Regions from separate parts of the Thioalkalivibrio sp. ALJ4 genome, predicted to be linked through region 2. Evidence: riboswitches for the same ligand, from Rfam matches in the RefSeq annotation. Region 2 holds a riboswitch; the other holds the start of a gene.
What was found. A riboswitch is a leader RNA that binds a small molecule or an ion and turns the genes downstream of it on or off. The one in region 2 is predicted to bind cobalamin.
Positions count from the first base shown of each region.

Region 1: it holds a riboswitch for cobalamin, as region 2 does, so the genes downstream of both, bluB (5,6-dimethylbenzimidazole synthase) here and C936_RS0108535 (TonB-dependent receptor domain-containing protein) in region 2, are expected to answer to the same signal.

Region 1 is NZ_KB897921.1:4,628-11,880, reverse strand. It holds gene C936_RS0113175 (iron ABC transporter permease) at 1-374, opposite strand, end outside; gene C936_RS0113170 (cobalamin-binding protein) at 381-1,283, opposite strand; cobalamin riboswitch at 1,430-1,632, shown strand; gene bluB (5,6-dimethylbenzimidazole synthase) at 1,727-2,437, shown strand; gene cbiB (adenosylcobinamide-phosphate synthase CbiB) at 2,442-3,344, shown strand; gene cobD (threonine-phosphate decarboxylase CobD) at 3,433-4,395, shown strand; gene C936_RS0113150 (cobyric acid synthase) at 4,392-5,879, shown strand; gene cobU (bifunctional adenosylcobinamide kinase/adenosylcobinamide-phosphate guanylyltransferase) at 5,876-6,400, shown strand; gene cobT (nicotinate-nucleotide--dimethylbenzimidazole phosphoribosyltransferase) at 6,557-7,253, shown strand, end outside.
Region 2 is NZ_KB897918.1:492,224-499,476, reverse strand. It holds gene C936_RS0108545 (cobaltochelatase subunit CobN) at 1-3,011, opposite strand, end outside; gene C936_RS0108540 (cob(I)yrinic acid a,c-diamide adenosyltransferase) at 3,136-3,690, opposite strand; gene C936_RS0108535 (TonB-dependent receptor domain-containing protein) at 3,694-5,511, opposite strand; cobalamin riboswitch at 5,654-5,903, opposite strand; gene C936_RS0108530 (hypothetical protein) at 5,949-7,253, opposite strand, start outside.

The DNA of each region.
Region 1 (7,253 bases), on a different contig from region 2:
GACAGCAGCGCGCCTGCGAATGCGGCGACCGAGACCGAGAACATCGACAGCCCCGCGAGCATGGCCAGCAGGGCACCCACCGAAGCCCCGCCGGAGAGGCCCAGCACATAGGGATCGGCCAGCGGATTGCGCAGCAACACCTGCATCAGGGCACCGGCGACGCCCAGCAGCCCGCCGGCGGCGAATGCGGCCAGGGCGCGTGGCAGGCGCAGTTCCAGTACCAGCGTGTTGTGCAGGCGGCTCCCTTCGCCCTGAATCACCGCGAGCAGGTCGCCGGGAGCAATGGCGACGCTGCCATAGGCCAGCGCGATCAGGATCGCAAGCAGCGACGCCGGGAGCAGGACCCCCGTGGCGAGGAGGAAGGAGCGCGTCACGGCTGGTCAGTCGTCCCGGCGTGAACGGGCCCGTTCCAGCTCTTCGCACATCAGCCGGGTCCCTTCGGCAATCCGCGGGGTGTGACGCTGGAGCAGCGACGGCGGGATAAAGAACAGGTTGTCGCGCTGCACCGCGGTCATGTCCTCCCATTGTTCCCAGGCAATTACCCAGTCCGGCCGGTCTTCGCCCATGCCGCCGCCGATGATCACCTCCGGATCGGCCTCGATCACGGCCTCGCGGTCCATGCGCGGCACCAGGCGGTCCAGGTGGCCGAACACGTTCTTGCCCCCGCACAGGCGGATGGCCTCGCCGATCAGGTGATCGTCGTTGACCGTCATCAGGGGCTGTTCCCAGACCTGGTAGAACAGCGGGACCGGGTCACGGTCGGAATAGTCCAGCCGCAACGTCTCGATCTCGTCGAGAAAGGCCTGCACCGCCGCTTCGCCGCGTTCCTCGGTACCGGCCAGCTGCGCCATGCGACGCATGCTGGAGGCCACGCCCTCGAAACTGCGCGGCTCCGAGACATAGACGTTCAGCCCCAGATCGCGCAGGCGCTCGATCTGCGAGCTGGAGTTGCCACTGCGCCAGGCGACCACCAGGTCCGGGTCCATCTCGACCACACGTTCCAGGTCGATGCGGCTGTAGCCACCGACTCGCGGGATCATCTCCGCCTCCGGCGGGAAGTCGCTGTGCTGCGTGACGCCGACCAGCTGCTCTCCGGCGCCGACGGCGAACAGGACTTCCGTGATGTGCGGGGCCAGGGTGACGATACGTTCGGCGGGCCGGTCGAGCGTGACCTCGCGATCGTCATCGTCGGTCACCGTGACCGGTTCGGCCAGTGTCGGCCCCGCGCACAGGAATAGCGCGGCAAGGGCCGTTAACTGGCGTTTGAGGGAAGTGAAAGTCATTAAAAATCCGACTGTTGTGGATTGTTCGTAACGTAAACAATACCGTGTTTTCGGGGCGCCGCACGGGCAGCGAAAGCGCCTCATCATAGCAGCAAGGGCAAGATGGTTTGGTGCCCAAATTGGTCGGGGGCACCCTGAGCGCGTATCATAATCCGCTTTCGTCAGGTGCCTGCAGTTGGCAGGTGAAACGGGAAGCTGGTGCAAGTCCGGCGCTGCCCCCGCAACGGTAAGCGAGCGGTAAATCGCTCGGCAGACTGGCCACTGGGTCCTGTGCCCGGGAAGGCGTCTGCCGGTCGGCATCGTCCGACGCTCGCAAGCCCGGAGACCGGCCTGGCGGTGATTCATCCTGCGACCGTGCGGCGGGCAACGGTCGAGGGCGCAGGTGCGTTCCTAAAAGCCTGTTCCTTCGTGTCTTCGCCGCGCCGTCGCCTCGACGGAACCTCATGACGGCCCCAGCTCCCAACCAGTCAGAAGAGAATCCGAACGCGTTCGCCTCGGCGGAGCGCGCAGCGGTCTATCGCGTGATCGGCGAGCGCCGGGACATGCGGCATTTCCGCCCGGACCCGGTGGACGCCGATACCCTGCGGCGCCTGCTGGAGGCCGCGCACCAGGCGCCCAGCGTGGGCTACATGCAGCCCTGGCGCTTTCTGCGGGTGACCGACGCGCGGCTGCGCGATGCGTTGCACGGGCATGTGGCGGCGGAGCAGACACGCACGGCCGAGGCCTGCGGCGAGCGTGCCGCCGAGGTGCACCGGCTGAAGCTCGAAGGTATCCGCGATGCGGGCGAGCTGCTGGTGGTCGCGTTGACCGATGGGCGCGAGCGCTACGTGCTGGGTCGGCGCACCATCCCGGAGATGGACCTGTGCTCCGCCGCGTGTGCGATCCAGAACCTGTGGCTCGCGGCCCGGGCCGAGGGCCTGGGCATGGGCTGGGTGTCGCTGTTCGACCCGGACTGGCTGGCCGGCGAGCTGGGGATGCCGGAAGGGGCGTGGCCGATCGCGATCCTTTGTCTGGGTCATGTGGATGCGTTCTACGAGCGGCCGATGCTGGAAACCGAGGGCTGGGATCAGCGACGGTCGCTGGACGAACTGGTGTTCGAGAATCGCTGGGGCAGCCGTACCGACGCACCCGGCGGTTCCTCAGCGAGTGGATGACCCGATGCTGATCGCGTTCCTCACGCTGCTTGGTGCGCTGGTGCTGGATCGCCTGATCGGCGATCCGCGCCGCTGGCACCCGCTGGCCGGGTTCGGGCTGCTGGTGCAGCGCCTGGAGGCCCGGTTCTACCGCGATGGTCGGGCCCGCGGCGCGCTGCTGCTGGCCGTCCTGGTGGTGCCCTTTGTGCTGCTGACGGTCTGGTTGCAGCAGCTCCTGCCGGTCTGGCTGGTAGGGCTGCTGGTACTGGCGTTGGCGCTGGGCTGGCGCAGCCTCGACGAGCACGCCGAGCGCGTGGCCCGGGCGCTGGAGGCCGGCGATCTGGGCCAGGCGCGGCAGCAGGTGCAGATGCTGGTCAGCCGCGACAGCGAGGCCCTGGATGTGGCAGGGGTCAGCGGCGCGGCGGTGGAGTCGGTACTGGAGAACGGCAACGATGCCCTGTTCGGCACCATTTTCTGGTTCCTGGTGGCCGGTGCGCCGGGGGTGGTGCTGTATCGCCTGGTGAACACGCTGGATGCGATGTGGGGCTACCGCAATGCGCGTTACACGCGCTTTGGCTGGACCGCGGCGCGGCTGGATGACCTGCTGAACTGGGTCCCGGCGCGCATGACCGCGCTGTCCTATGCCTTGGCCGGGCGCACTCGCGATGCCCTGCAGTGCTGGGGCGAGCAGGCCGCGGCCTGGAAGAGCCCGAACGCTGGGCCGGTAATGGCCGCTGGGGCGGGCGCACTGGGGCTGGTGCTGGGCGGTGCCAGCCAGTATCACGGCGAGCGTCAGTGGCGTCCGCGCCTGGGGATGGGCGCGGCACCGGATGCCGCCGGCATCCGTGCGGCGATGGGGCTGGTGGATCGGGCGCTGGCGCTGTGGATGGGCGTGCTTGTCATCGGGGTGAGCCTTGCGATCTTCTGAGCTGAACAGAGCGCGGCCGGCACCGACCGGGGCCGTGCTAACCCAGGTGCATGGTGGCGGACTGCGCGCAGCTGCCAGGCATTACGGGGTGGCGCCGGAGCAATGGCTGGACCTGTCTACCGGCATCAACCCGCACGGCTATCCGCTGCCCATGCCCCCGGCGGACGTCTGGGCGCGCCTGCCGGAGCCCGACGACGGTCTGGAAGCGGCCGCGGCGCGGTACTACGGCTGCAAAGGGCTGTTGCCCCTGGCGGGCTCGCAGGCGGCCATCCAGCTGCTGCCACAGCTTCGCCCCGCGGCTGCTCGGGTTGGCCTCCTCGCGCCCAGTTACAACGAACACGCGCGGGCCTGGCGCATGGCCGGGCATCGGGTCGAGGCGCTTCCTGCGCTTGGCGACGCGGCGCCGGCCGCGATCGAGGCACGCCTGCCGCAGCTGGATGTGCTGGTACTGGTCAACCCGAACAACCCGACTGGACTGCGCGTGACCGTGGAGACGCTGCTGCGCTGGCATAAGGGGCTTGCGGCACGCGGCGGGTGGCTGGTGGTGGACGAGGCCTTCATGGATACCAGCCCCCGGCACAGCCTGTTGGCGGCCGACCCGGGCACGGACCTGGGCCCGGGGCTGCTGGTGCTGCGGTCGCTGGGCAAGTTCTTCGGTCTGGCCGGGGCGCGGGTCGGATTCCTGGCGGCGGAGCCGGCGCTGCGGGCGGCGCTGGCGGAGCGGCTGGGTCCGTGGGCGCTGTCTGGCCCGGCGCGCTGGGCGGCCACCCGAGCGCTGGAGGATCGCGCCTGGCAGGAGCAGACGCGCGCGAACCTGACCGCGGCGGGTGCGCGGTTGGAAGAGCTGCTGCGGCGGTACGGAATCGCTACCGAAGGTGGCACCGCACTGTTTCGCTGGGGGCGCCGCGATGATGCGGTCGCGGTTCAGGATGCGCTGGCGCGACAGGCGATCCTGGTGCGGCGTTTCGACGACCCCGCCAGCCTGCGTTTCGGGCTGCCGGGCGACGAGGCCCAATGGCACCGCCTGGAACAGGGACTGGAGGCGTTGTGAGCGCGACCACGCTGATGGTGCAGGGGACCACCTCGGATGCCGGCAAGAGCGTGCTGGTGGCCGGTCTGGCGCGGGTGCTGCATCGCCGTGGGCTGTCGGTGGTGCCGTTCAAGCCGCAGAACATGGCGCTGAACAGTGCAGTGACCCTGGACGGCGGCGAGATCGGGCGTGCCCAGGCCCTGCAGGCCGCCGCCTGTGGCCTGGAGCCGCATACCGACATGAATCCGGTGCTGCTCAAGCCCAGTTCCGATCAGGGGGCGCAGGTGATCATCCACGGCCGTCCTGCGGCCGAGCTGGATGCTCGTGCCTACCATGACTACAAGCCCGTCGCCCGCGAGGCCGTGCTGGCCTCGCATCGACGGCTGACCGCGCAGTATGCGCACGTGCTGGTGGAAGGGGCGGGCTCGCCGGCAGAGATCAACCTGCGCGCAGGCGATATCGCCAACATGGGGTTTGCCGAGGCGGTGGACTGTCCGGTGATCCTGGTCGCGGATATCGACCGCGGCGGCGTGTTCGCGCATCTGGTCGGTACGCTGGCGTTGCTGAGCGCGACGGAGCGCGCGCGGGTGCAGGGCTTCGTGATCAACCGCTTTCGCGGCGATATCTCGCTCCTGCAGCCTGGACTGGACTGGCTGGAGCAGGAGACCGGCAAGCCGGTGCTGGGCGTGATCCCGTATCTCCACGGGCTGTACCTGGATGCCGAGGACGCCCTGCCGCGCGAGGCGGTGCCGGAAAAGGCGGTGGATGCCCTGAAGGTCGTCGTGCCGGCCCTGCCGCGCATCTCCAACCATACCGATTTCGATCCGCTGCGCCTGCACCCGGGTGTGGACCTTCGCTTCGCCGGCCCGGGCGAGTCGCTGCAGCCGGCGGACCTGGTCATCCTTCCGGGGTCCAAGTCCGTGCGCGACGACCTCGCCTGGCTGCGCGAGCAGGGCTGGGAAGACGAGCTGCAGCGCCATGTGCGTTATGGCGGCAAGGTGCTCGGGATCTGTGGCGGCTTCCAGATGCTGGGTCGTGCCGTGCACGATCCTGACGGCGTCGAGGGCCGGCCGGGCTCCACGCCGGGGCTCGGCTGGCTGGACATCGAGACGCGTCTAGCACCGGAAAAGCGCCTGGAACGTGTTCACGGGGACCGTGTGCTGGGTCGGGAGGCCCGCGTGGAGGGCTACGAGATCCATGCAGGAGTGACGACCGGCCCCGGACTGGATCACCCGCTGCTGGAGCTGCAGCATGGCTCGGACGGCGCGCGCAGCGAGGACGATGCGGTGGCGGGGACCTATGTCCACGGGGTATTCGATACCTCCGCTGCCGCCGAGGCTTTGCTGCACTGGGCTGGCATGCGCAATGGGAAGGAGCACGGCGAAGACCTGGCGACCGCACGCGAGCGCGGCCTGGAACGCCTGGCCGATACCCTGGAGGCGCATCTGGACCTGGGGCGCATCCTTGCCCTGCTGCGGACAGGGAAGACGGAGCCTGTGACATGAAGACGCTGGTGCTCGGCGGCGTGCGTTCCGGCAAGAGTCGGCTGGCGGAGCAGCTGGCCGATGCCAGCGGCCTGCACGTGACCTATGTCGCTACCGCGCGTGCCGACGACGCCGAAATGGCACGGCGTATCGAGCGCCACCGCGCAGACCGGCCCGGTGACTGGGGCCTGGTTGAGGCCGATACCGGCCTGGCCGCCGCACTTGAAGAAGCCGCGAAACCGGATGAATGCCTACTGGTGGATTGCCTGACGCTGTGGCTGACCCAGCTCCTGTGCACCGAGAACGAGGCCCTGATCGAACGCGAACGTGAGGCCCTGATCGCCACCGTGCCGCGGCTGCCGGGCACACTGGTGTTCGTTTCCAACGAGACCGGCATGGGAATCACCCCGATGGACGCGCTGTCCCGCCGCTTCGCCGACGAGGCGGGCTGGCTGCACCAGCGCCTGGCCCCCACGATGGACCGCGTTGTACTGACCGTCGCCGGCCTTCCGCATGTGCTCAAGGGTGAGCCGCTGGAATGAATAGACCAACGCGCGAAACAGGCACCGTCATTGCGAGGCGCGCAGCGTCGAAGCAATCGGCCCGGGGTGAACTGACGGATTGCCACGTCGCCTTCGGCTGCTCGCAATGACGGGCGTCATTGATGAAGGGTGTTGGTTTCAACATCGGAGGAACACGTGACCGAAGACTGTGACTGGCTGCAGGTGCCGCCGGCGCCCCTGAGCGCCGAGGCGCGCCAGGCGGCGGCCGAACGGCAGGCCCAGCTGACCAAGCCGCCGGGTTCGCTCGGGCGGCTGGAGGCGATCGCCGAGCGCCTGGCCGCCATGCAGGGCGTGGGCCAGCCCACGCTGGAGCGGGTTCATGTCGCGGTGTTCGCCGGCGATCACGGTGTGGTGGCGGAAGGCATTTCGCGTTTCCCGCAGGCCGTGACCGCGCAGATGGTCGCGAACTTCGCGAACGGCGGTGCGGCGATCTCGGTGCTGGCGCGGCACCTGGGCGCGTCCATCGAGGTGATCAACCTCGGTATCGTGGCCCAGCCTCCGGCCGTCGCCGGTGTGCAGCAGCTGAACCTGGGCCCCGGCACCGCAAACCTGGCCCGCGAACCCGCGATGACGCCGGCGCAGCTGGAACGCGCGCTGAACGCCGGCCGCCAGTGTGCCGAGCGCGCGCGGCGGGGCGGCACACAACTGTTCATCGGTGGCGAGATGGGCATCGGCAACACGACGGCTGCCGCCGCAGTCGCCTGTTCGCTGCTGGGTCTGCCGCCGGTGGACCTGGCCGGGCCTGGCACGGGTCTGGATGCGAATGGCGTGCGCCACAAGGCCGAGGTGATCGAGCAGGCCCTGCGCACCCACGCCGCGGTGCGCGGCGAGG
Region 2 (7,253 bases):
CCGAAGGCGATCATCACCCCCTCGTCACGTACGGTGTCGGAGGCCCAGAGGATGATGGCCTCGCTGCCATCCGCTTCCGGATCACCGTGCTCGCGGGCATCCGCGGCGAGTTCCTGACCGATGCCCCAGGCGATTCGTGTTGGCACCAGGTCCGCCGACAGGGCATGGAAGTTTGTCCCGGTGGGCAGTACATCCGGCGTGCGGATCGGATCGTTGCCCTGACCCGGTGGCACGAACCGACCCTCCAGGGCGGCCAGCAGATGGGCGCGTTCACTGGCGGGCGAACCCCGCAGCCTGGCGTCCCAGTCGTCACCGGCCTCACCATCCCCGGCCATCGACTCGAGCATCGTGTCCACGGCTTCGTCCGACCAGTCGCGACCGAACACATGCAGACCCAGCGGCATCTGGTCCTCCTGCATGTCGGTCAGGTAGTGGCCGATCTCGTGCACCAGCAGCTCTTCATCCATCTCCGCGAGCGGAGTGTCACCGTGCCCGTGGTCGTGCCCGTGGTCATCCCCATGATCATCGTCCCTGCCATGGTCGTCATGTCCATGGCCACCGTCCTGCTCATGCCCGTCGGAGTGGTCATCGTGGTGCCCATCTCCGTCGTCGTGGCCGTGATGGTGATGGCCGCGCGCCAGTTCGCGTTCGATGGTCTCGGTCAGGCCCAGCTCGTCGATACGCTCGCGCAGCGTCTGGGCGGCGCGCGAGCGGGTGGCCGCATCGGGCTGGGCCGCGGCCTCGTAGGTCTCCACCAGCTGGCGCAGTTCCAGCAGGCTGTCGTAGAGCTCGGTGGCCGCCAGCGGCGGCGTCAGGTGGCTGATCATCACGCCCATCGCCCGCCGCTTGGCCTGGATGCCCTCGCCGACACCATCGACGATGTAGGGATAGATGATCGGCAGGTCACCGCCGAGGATCTCGGGGTAGTCGTCCGGGGCGAGACCCGCGCGGCGGCGCGGGAGGAACTCGCGAGTGGAATGACGCCCGACGTAGACCAGCGCATCCGCCTCGAAGTGCTCGCGAATCCAGTGATAGAAACCGGCGTACTGGTGAGTCGGCGGGAAGGTCGTGTTCGCATGCAGCAAGCGCTCGCTGACCTCCCACCCGCGCGGCGGCTGCGGGCCGATGAACACGTTGCCGAACTCGATGCCGGGGAAGAGCATCTCGCCGTCGCGCGTCATGGCCTCGCCCGGCGGCTCGCCCCATCCGGTCAGACCCGGGATGCCTGTACGCACCAGGGCCTTGCGCAGCTGTTCGGTGGTTTCGTGTTCGTCTTCACCGGCCAGCGTGGCCTCCCAGGCGGCCTCGTATTGGGCGAGCAGGTCCAGCGCCCGTTCCTGGGCGTCGTGCGGGTAGCTCTCGAGCATATGCCGTAGATCGCCGACACCGCTGTCCAGCGCGGCCTCCGCCAGTTCGTGCTTGTCCGCGTCCCTGGCCGCCTCCAGACGCGCCTGCAGGTAGCCGATCGGTCCGTCGACCAGCTCCGCCTGCACCGCGGCAGGCAAGCCGTCGAAATACGCCTGGTACTGATCTCGATCCAGCGAGGCGACCCGGCCGGCGATCGCGTCCAGCGCGTCCGCCTGTTCCGGCAGATTCACCGCCCGGTCCTGGATCATGTCCAGCAGGGCCTCAGCATCCTCCGGCACCTCGTCCCCGAGGTCATACCCGGCGGCCTCCAGCCGTTGCAAGATCTCCAGCAGTGATTCCGGGACATCCAGCTTGTCGGCGCCAATGTTCTGGCGACCGGGCGGATGGTTGTAGTACACGACCGCGACCCGCTTGTCTGTGTTGTCCAGCTGGCGCAGCCGGTTCCAGCGCTGCATCCGGTCGGCCAGGGCCTCCACCCGCTCGCCCACCGGTTCGGGCAGCGCCAATCGCACGCCAGTGCGTTCGTCCTGCGTGGGCTCGCCCGCGGTCGCCAGCACCATCGGCTGACTGGCGCCCTGCAATTCCGGCATGGCCACGTGATAGTGGACCTTGTCCCAGGGGATGCCCTCGTGCGAGAGCCGCCACTCGGTCTCGCTCACGTCCGCCAGACGAATCCCCTTGACCACAGGGACATCCAGCTCGGCGAAGGCCTCGGCCACCGCCTCGCGGTTGCCACCGCCGCCCACTACGAAGTCCTGCAGGCTGACGATCCCGCTCAGCTCGGCGGGTGCCGCCGATGCGGCGAGGTTCTCGACTGCCTCGCGGCTGGCCCCACCCCAGCGCGCGAGGACCGCGAAGCACTGGGTATCCCGGGCCTCCAGCGCCTCGCAGGTCGCATCCAGAAGCTCGCGGTCACCGGGACGGTCACCGGTATCCAGGTCCAGCACGGCCACGGCCGGCCTGGCATCCAGGCCAAGATCCCCCGGGTCGGCCACCGACTGGCCATCCCGGTAATAGCGGATGGTCTCGCGCGGATCCGGTTCCGGCACGTCAATCGAGTGCCCGCCCCGAGCGGCCAGCCAGCGCATCAGACCCTCCATGTTCTCCGGTGTGCGGCCCTGATAGAACGCACGTCCGGTTAGCCAGTCGGCCTGGTTTGAGAAGCGCTCCTGCTGCCGAGCCAGGTGCTCGCGCGGATCCTCGCCCGCTTCAGGGTTCTCGGTCAGTTCGGTCCGGGCCTCCTCGTCCAGCTCCTCCAGAACCGCCTGGCCGTCGATGCGGGACAGCGCGGTCAGGCGCCGTTCGCTGTTGATTGCAAGGATCGGCGCTGACTCGGCCGGTGCCTCTTCGCGCAGCAGACGTTCGAGACGACCGGCCTGGTCCCCGAACACCGCTGCCACGAGCACCGCGTCGGCATCGCGCCACAACGCCCGGATTGACGAGTCCGACTTGTCCGCCAGCTGCTCAGGCGTGCGCAGCACCACCTCGGCATCCGGCACGGCCTCCAGGAATCGATGCGCACCGGCGGCCACCTCGGGGGCCGAGCGCTCGGAGACGATGCCGACGATCTGGGGCCCTGCCCATACGGGCGTGCTCCACAGGCCGACGATCAGCAGGACCAGGCTGCGTTTCCAGAAGGACATGCGACAAACCCCGAAGAAAATTCGATGGGGCGACGCCACCGGTGCAATGGTGGCGTCGCCAATCCGTTATACGCAGGAAGGTGCCGTGGAAACGGCACCCGAAAACCGGCAACGGCAGATGCAATCAGCCGCGTTTGTTGGCCGGCTGCCAGAGGACTTCCGCGCCGTTCTCGTGACGTGCAAGCACACGGCAGAGCACGAACAGAAGATCCGACAGGCGGTTGATGTAGGCCAGTGAACTCGGCCGCAGCGCCTCATGGTGATTCACCGCCACCAGACGACGTTCCGCACGGCGGCATACCGTACGGGCGATATGGCAGTCGGCCGTGGCCGGGCCACCGCCCGGCAGGATGAACTCCTCGAGCGGCGGCAGATCGGCGTTGAAGCTTTCCAGCTCGACATCGAGCCGCTCGACAGAGGCATCCGGTAGCGCCTGATGCCCCGGCACCGCCAGCTCCGCCCCCAGGTCGAACAGCTCGTGCTGAACCAGGGCCAGCACGCGCCGAACCTCTTCCGGGAGATCGTGGACCAGGACCCGGCCCACGACACTGTTCAGCTCGTCCACGTCACCAAACGCCTCGACGCGGTGGCTGTCCTTATCCACCCGCGAGCCATCCCCCAGGCCAGTCCGGCCTTCGTCACCCGTGCGGGTCGCAATCTTTGACAGTCGATTACCCATGCATCACCTCTGCTGGTAGCGCAGCTTGACGAAAGCGGCCCGACCCGGCTGGTTGTACCCTCCGGCGGTCTCGTAGTCCTTGTCGAACACGTTATTGACCGTCGCCTGAATCTGCCATTCCGGCGCAATCTGATAGCTCGCACGCAGATTGAGCAGGCCGTAGCCGGCAAGTCGCTCCTGATTGTCGCGATCGTCATAGGCGCGACTCTTGGCGATAGCCGATCCCCCTACGGAGAAACGCTGGAACTGGCGATCGAGATCCACCCGCGCTGTCACGGGCGAGCGGCGGCGCAATTCGTTTCCGGTCTCCCGGTCTTCGGCGTCCAGGAAGGTCAGGGAGGCGCGAGAGACCCATTGGGCTCCCTCGTAACCGCCTTCCAGTTCGATGCCGCGAATCCGGGCTTCGTCCACGTTTTCTGCCCGAAATGCGACGGGATCGAAGGTGATCATCTGGTCGAGATCAGTCCGGAAGACGGCGGCATCGGCATAGTACGGACCACTGGAATAGCGCGCGCCGAGTTCAAACGTGCGGGAAGTCTCCGGATCAAGATCGGAGTTCCCGAAGCCCGGGAAGTAGAGATCATTGAACGTCGGTGCCTTGAATGCCGTTCCGTAGGAAGCTCGCAACCGAACCGTTTCCGAAGCCTGCAAACCCCATGCGACCTGGCCGGTCGTCTTGTCTCCGAACTGCTCGTTGTCGTCGTAGCGCAGGCTGCCTTCGAGATCGTGGCGCCCAAGATCCACCTGCACCACGGAGTAAGCTCCAACGTTGTAACGCGACCCTTCATCGTAATCGGTGTCGCTCTCGACGCGGTCCTCGTGCGCATCAATGCCAGTCACGAGGTACACGCGATCCCCTATATCGATATCATTGCGCCAGTCGATCGTGTCGCGACGGGTATCGAACTGGGAGAAAAATTCACCGTCGAGAAAATTCTCCGACTCGTCCCGGCTGTGGCCGACCGACAGTTCAGTCTCCCACTGCCGTGTAACCGGAATACGGAAGCCAGCCCGCAAAGCCGCGTGCACAAAGTCCGAGGAGTCCGGCGAGAACTGGGAATCAGTGTCAAATTCGGTTGAGCCTTCCGAATACAAGACATTCCCAAAGACCTCCGCACCGTTATCAAGACGATGGGTCACCTTGGTCGCAAGCGAGGTGTTGTCGTAGCCGTCACGGTCATCGTCTCCAACGTCATCCTGCACATTGATGCCGTCGGTCTCGAAATGGCTGAGCGAGAAGCTGTAGTTCGTGTTCTCGGTTCCGCCGGCGACGCCCACACCCGTTTCCCAGGTGTTGAAGCTGCCGCCCCCGACAAACGCGTTGACCCTGGGCGGCCCCTTCTGGCCCTCGCGGGTAAAGACCTGCACCACGCCGCCAATGGCGTCGGAGCCGTAGATGCTGGTACGCGGTCCGCGCACCACTTCGACGCGCTCGATCTCCTCCGGTGGCAGGAACTGCCAGCTTGCCCCGCCACTGGTGGCCGACCCCATGCGCACGCCGTCGATCAGGAGCAGGGTGTGGTCGGAACTCGTGCCACGCGTATAGACCGAAGTAGTCTTGCCAAACGCACTGTTCTGGGAGGTCTCGATCCCGGCGCGGCCCTCCAGCAGGTCGGTGAACTGCTGCGGCTGCAGGCGCTCGATCTCTTCGCGGTCGATGACGGTGACCGAGGACAGGGTCTCGTCGACCGTCTGCGCGACGCGCGCGGCCGTGACCTGGACCACGTCGAGGGTGTGCGCTTCGGAATCGGCGTCCGGCGTCTCGGCGAGGACCGGGGTGGTGGCCAGCAGGATGGCCGTGGAAAGTGCTGTGCGTTTCATGTCGTCCGTGTCTCCCGGCGAGCCGCCCGCACGCCGTAAATTCGTCGGGACCACGCAGGCAGGGGGGAGAGAGACACGAGGGGGACCGGGCACAGCCGCTATGCGACCAGGCCCGATCATCCGCCTCGCATGCCCGCCGCATGCCGCGCGATCATTCCCTGGCCGGTCTCCGGGCTGACGAGCGTTCCGGTGCGGCGCCTTCCCGAACGATTCCGTTCAGTGGCGTGTGCCGCGACCATCAGAGGCCGTCATGGCCTCTCGCTCGATTACCGTTGCGGGGGCAGCGTCGGATTCGTCCGCAGGCATCCAGATACCTGTAGCGGGCTCACCGAACTTCCCGTTTAACCCCTCGGCGAGACACGCCGAGGGGCACCAGAAAACGCACGAAAGCCTACACAGTTGGTCAAGAAATTACCAGACCCGGGAAATGCGCGGCGTCAGGATCGCTGGGCCTCGGCCTGCACATAACGTGCGCCGCTCTTGAGCAACCGCCCCCAGGACTTGTCCTGCAGCATGGCGTCAAATTCCGGCGACCGTTCGGCACGCAAAGCCACCGGCGCCGCCTGCGCGCCCTCCTCCACCGGATGGGCGGCCAGCATCTCCAGGCGGTCGGGATTGGCGCCATATTGCCGTACCAGGAAATCACGCATGGAGTCGGACAGCGGCAGATGGTAGATGCGCGTCAGACGCAGGGCCAGCCATTCCGCCATACGGCTGAGATCCTGACGCACCATACGCACCATCGCCGAACCCAACCCCGCCTTGGCATCCGCACTCATGCCGACGTACAGGCCTCCGAGATAGGCGGCGGGATTCGCATAGATCGCGCGCTGGATACTCGGGTTGGTCAGGTCGACCAGAGGCTCCAGAATCAGTGCGAGCTGGATGCCGATGCGCTTGGCGGTGTCCGCATCCAGTGGGTGCCCACCAAAGTAGAACAGGTCGCCCTCGCGCCGGATGCCGAGCTCGGACAGGTACTCACAGAACCGGTCGGCCAGGCGCAGCTTCTGGTCGTCCGCCAGCTCGATCACCTCCTCGCTCACGCGGATACCGCGCGCACTGCGCTTGAACCAGCTCTGCTGCCCCTTTCTCTCGACCTGCTGTCGTCGCAGCGCCTCCCAGCGCTCGACCGCGGCGGTATAGCGACTCTGCGCCTGCATGAGCTGGTCCCGCGCCGCGCGCAGGTCTTCGACATGACGCAGCGCCCGCCCCAGCAGGCGGCCTTCCGGCGAATTCACAGCGGGGCGGGACTGTTCCAGTTGCGAAAGTGCATCCAGCACCTCGCGCCCGATACCCAGAGTCGGCGAACGCAGGACCTGCGGATCCAGGCCACTGGCCGGGCTTTGCGCCAGCAACATCGCGAGCGAGCGCAGGCGACTGATCACACCCGCCTGAGCGACGCGGAAACGGTTGCCCTGATACTCCAGCCGATCCAGCGCATGCCCCAACCGCCAACCACCCGACCATTCGAAACTCAGCCGCCGGATCTGCCGCCCGTTGACCATCTCGAAGGCCAGTACAAACATGGCCTGCGTATCATCCAGTGTGCAGCGCGACAGGTCATCCGAGTCCGCCGCTGAAAACAGGCGGTCCAGAAATTGATCGATCCGCCGGACGCCATCCTCACGGGTTGGCGCGACGCCCTGAAGCCGGTCGCGCAGCGGATCCGCCAGTTCGGAGGCATCGTGGTGCAGTTTTTCCAGCGCGGCCAGACGAGCATCCGCAGTGGCATCCACCAGATC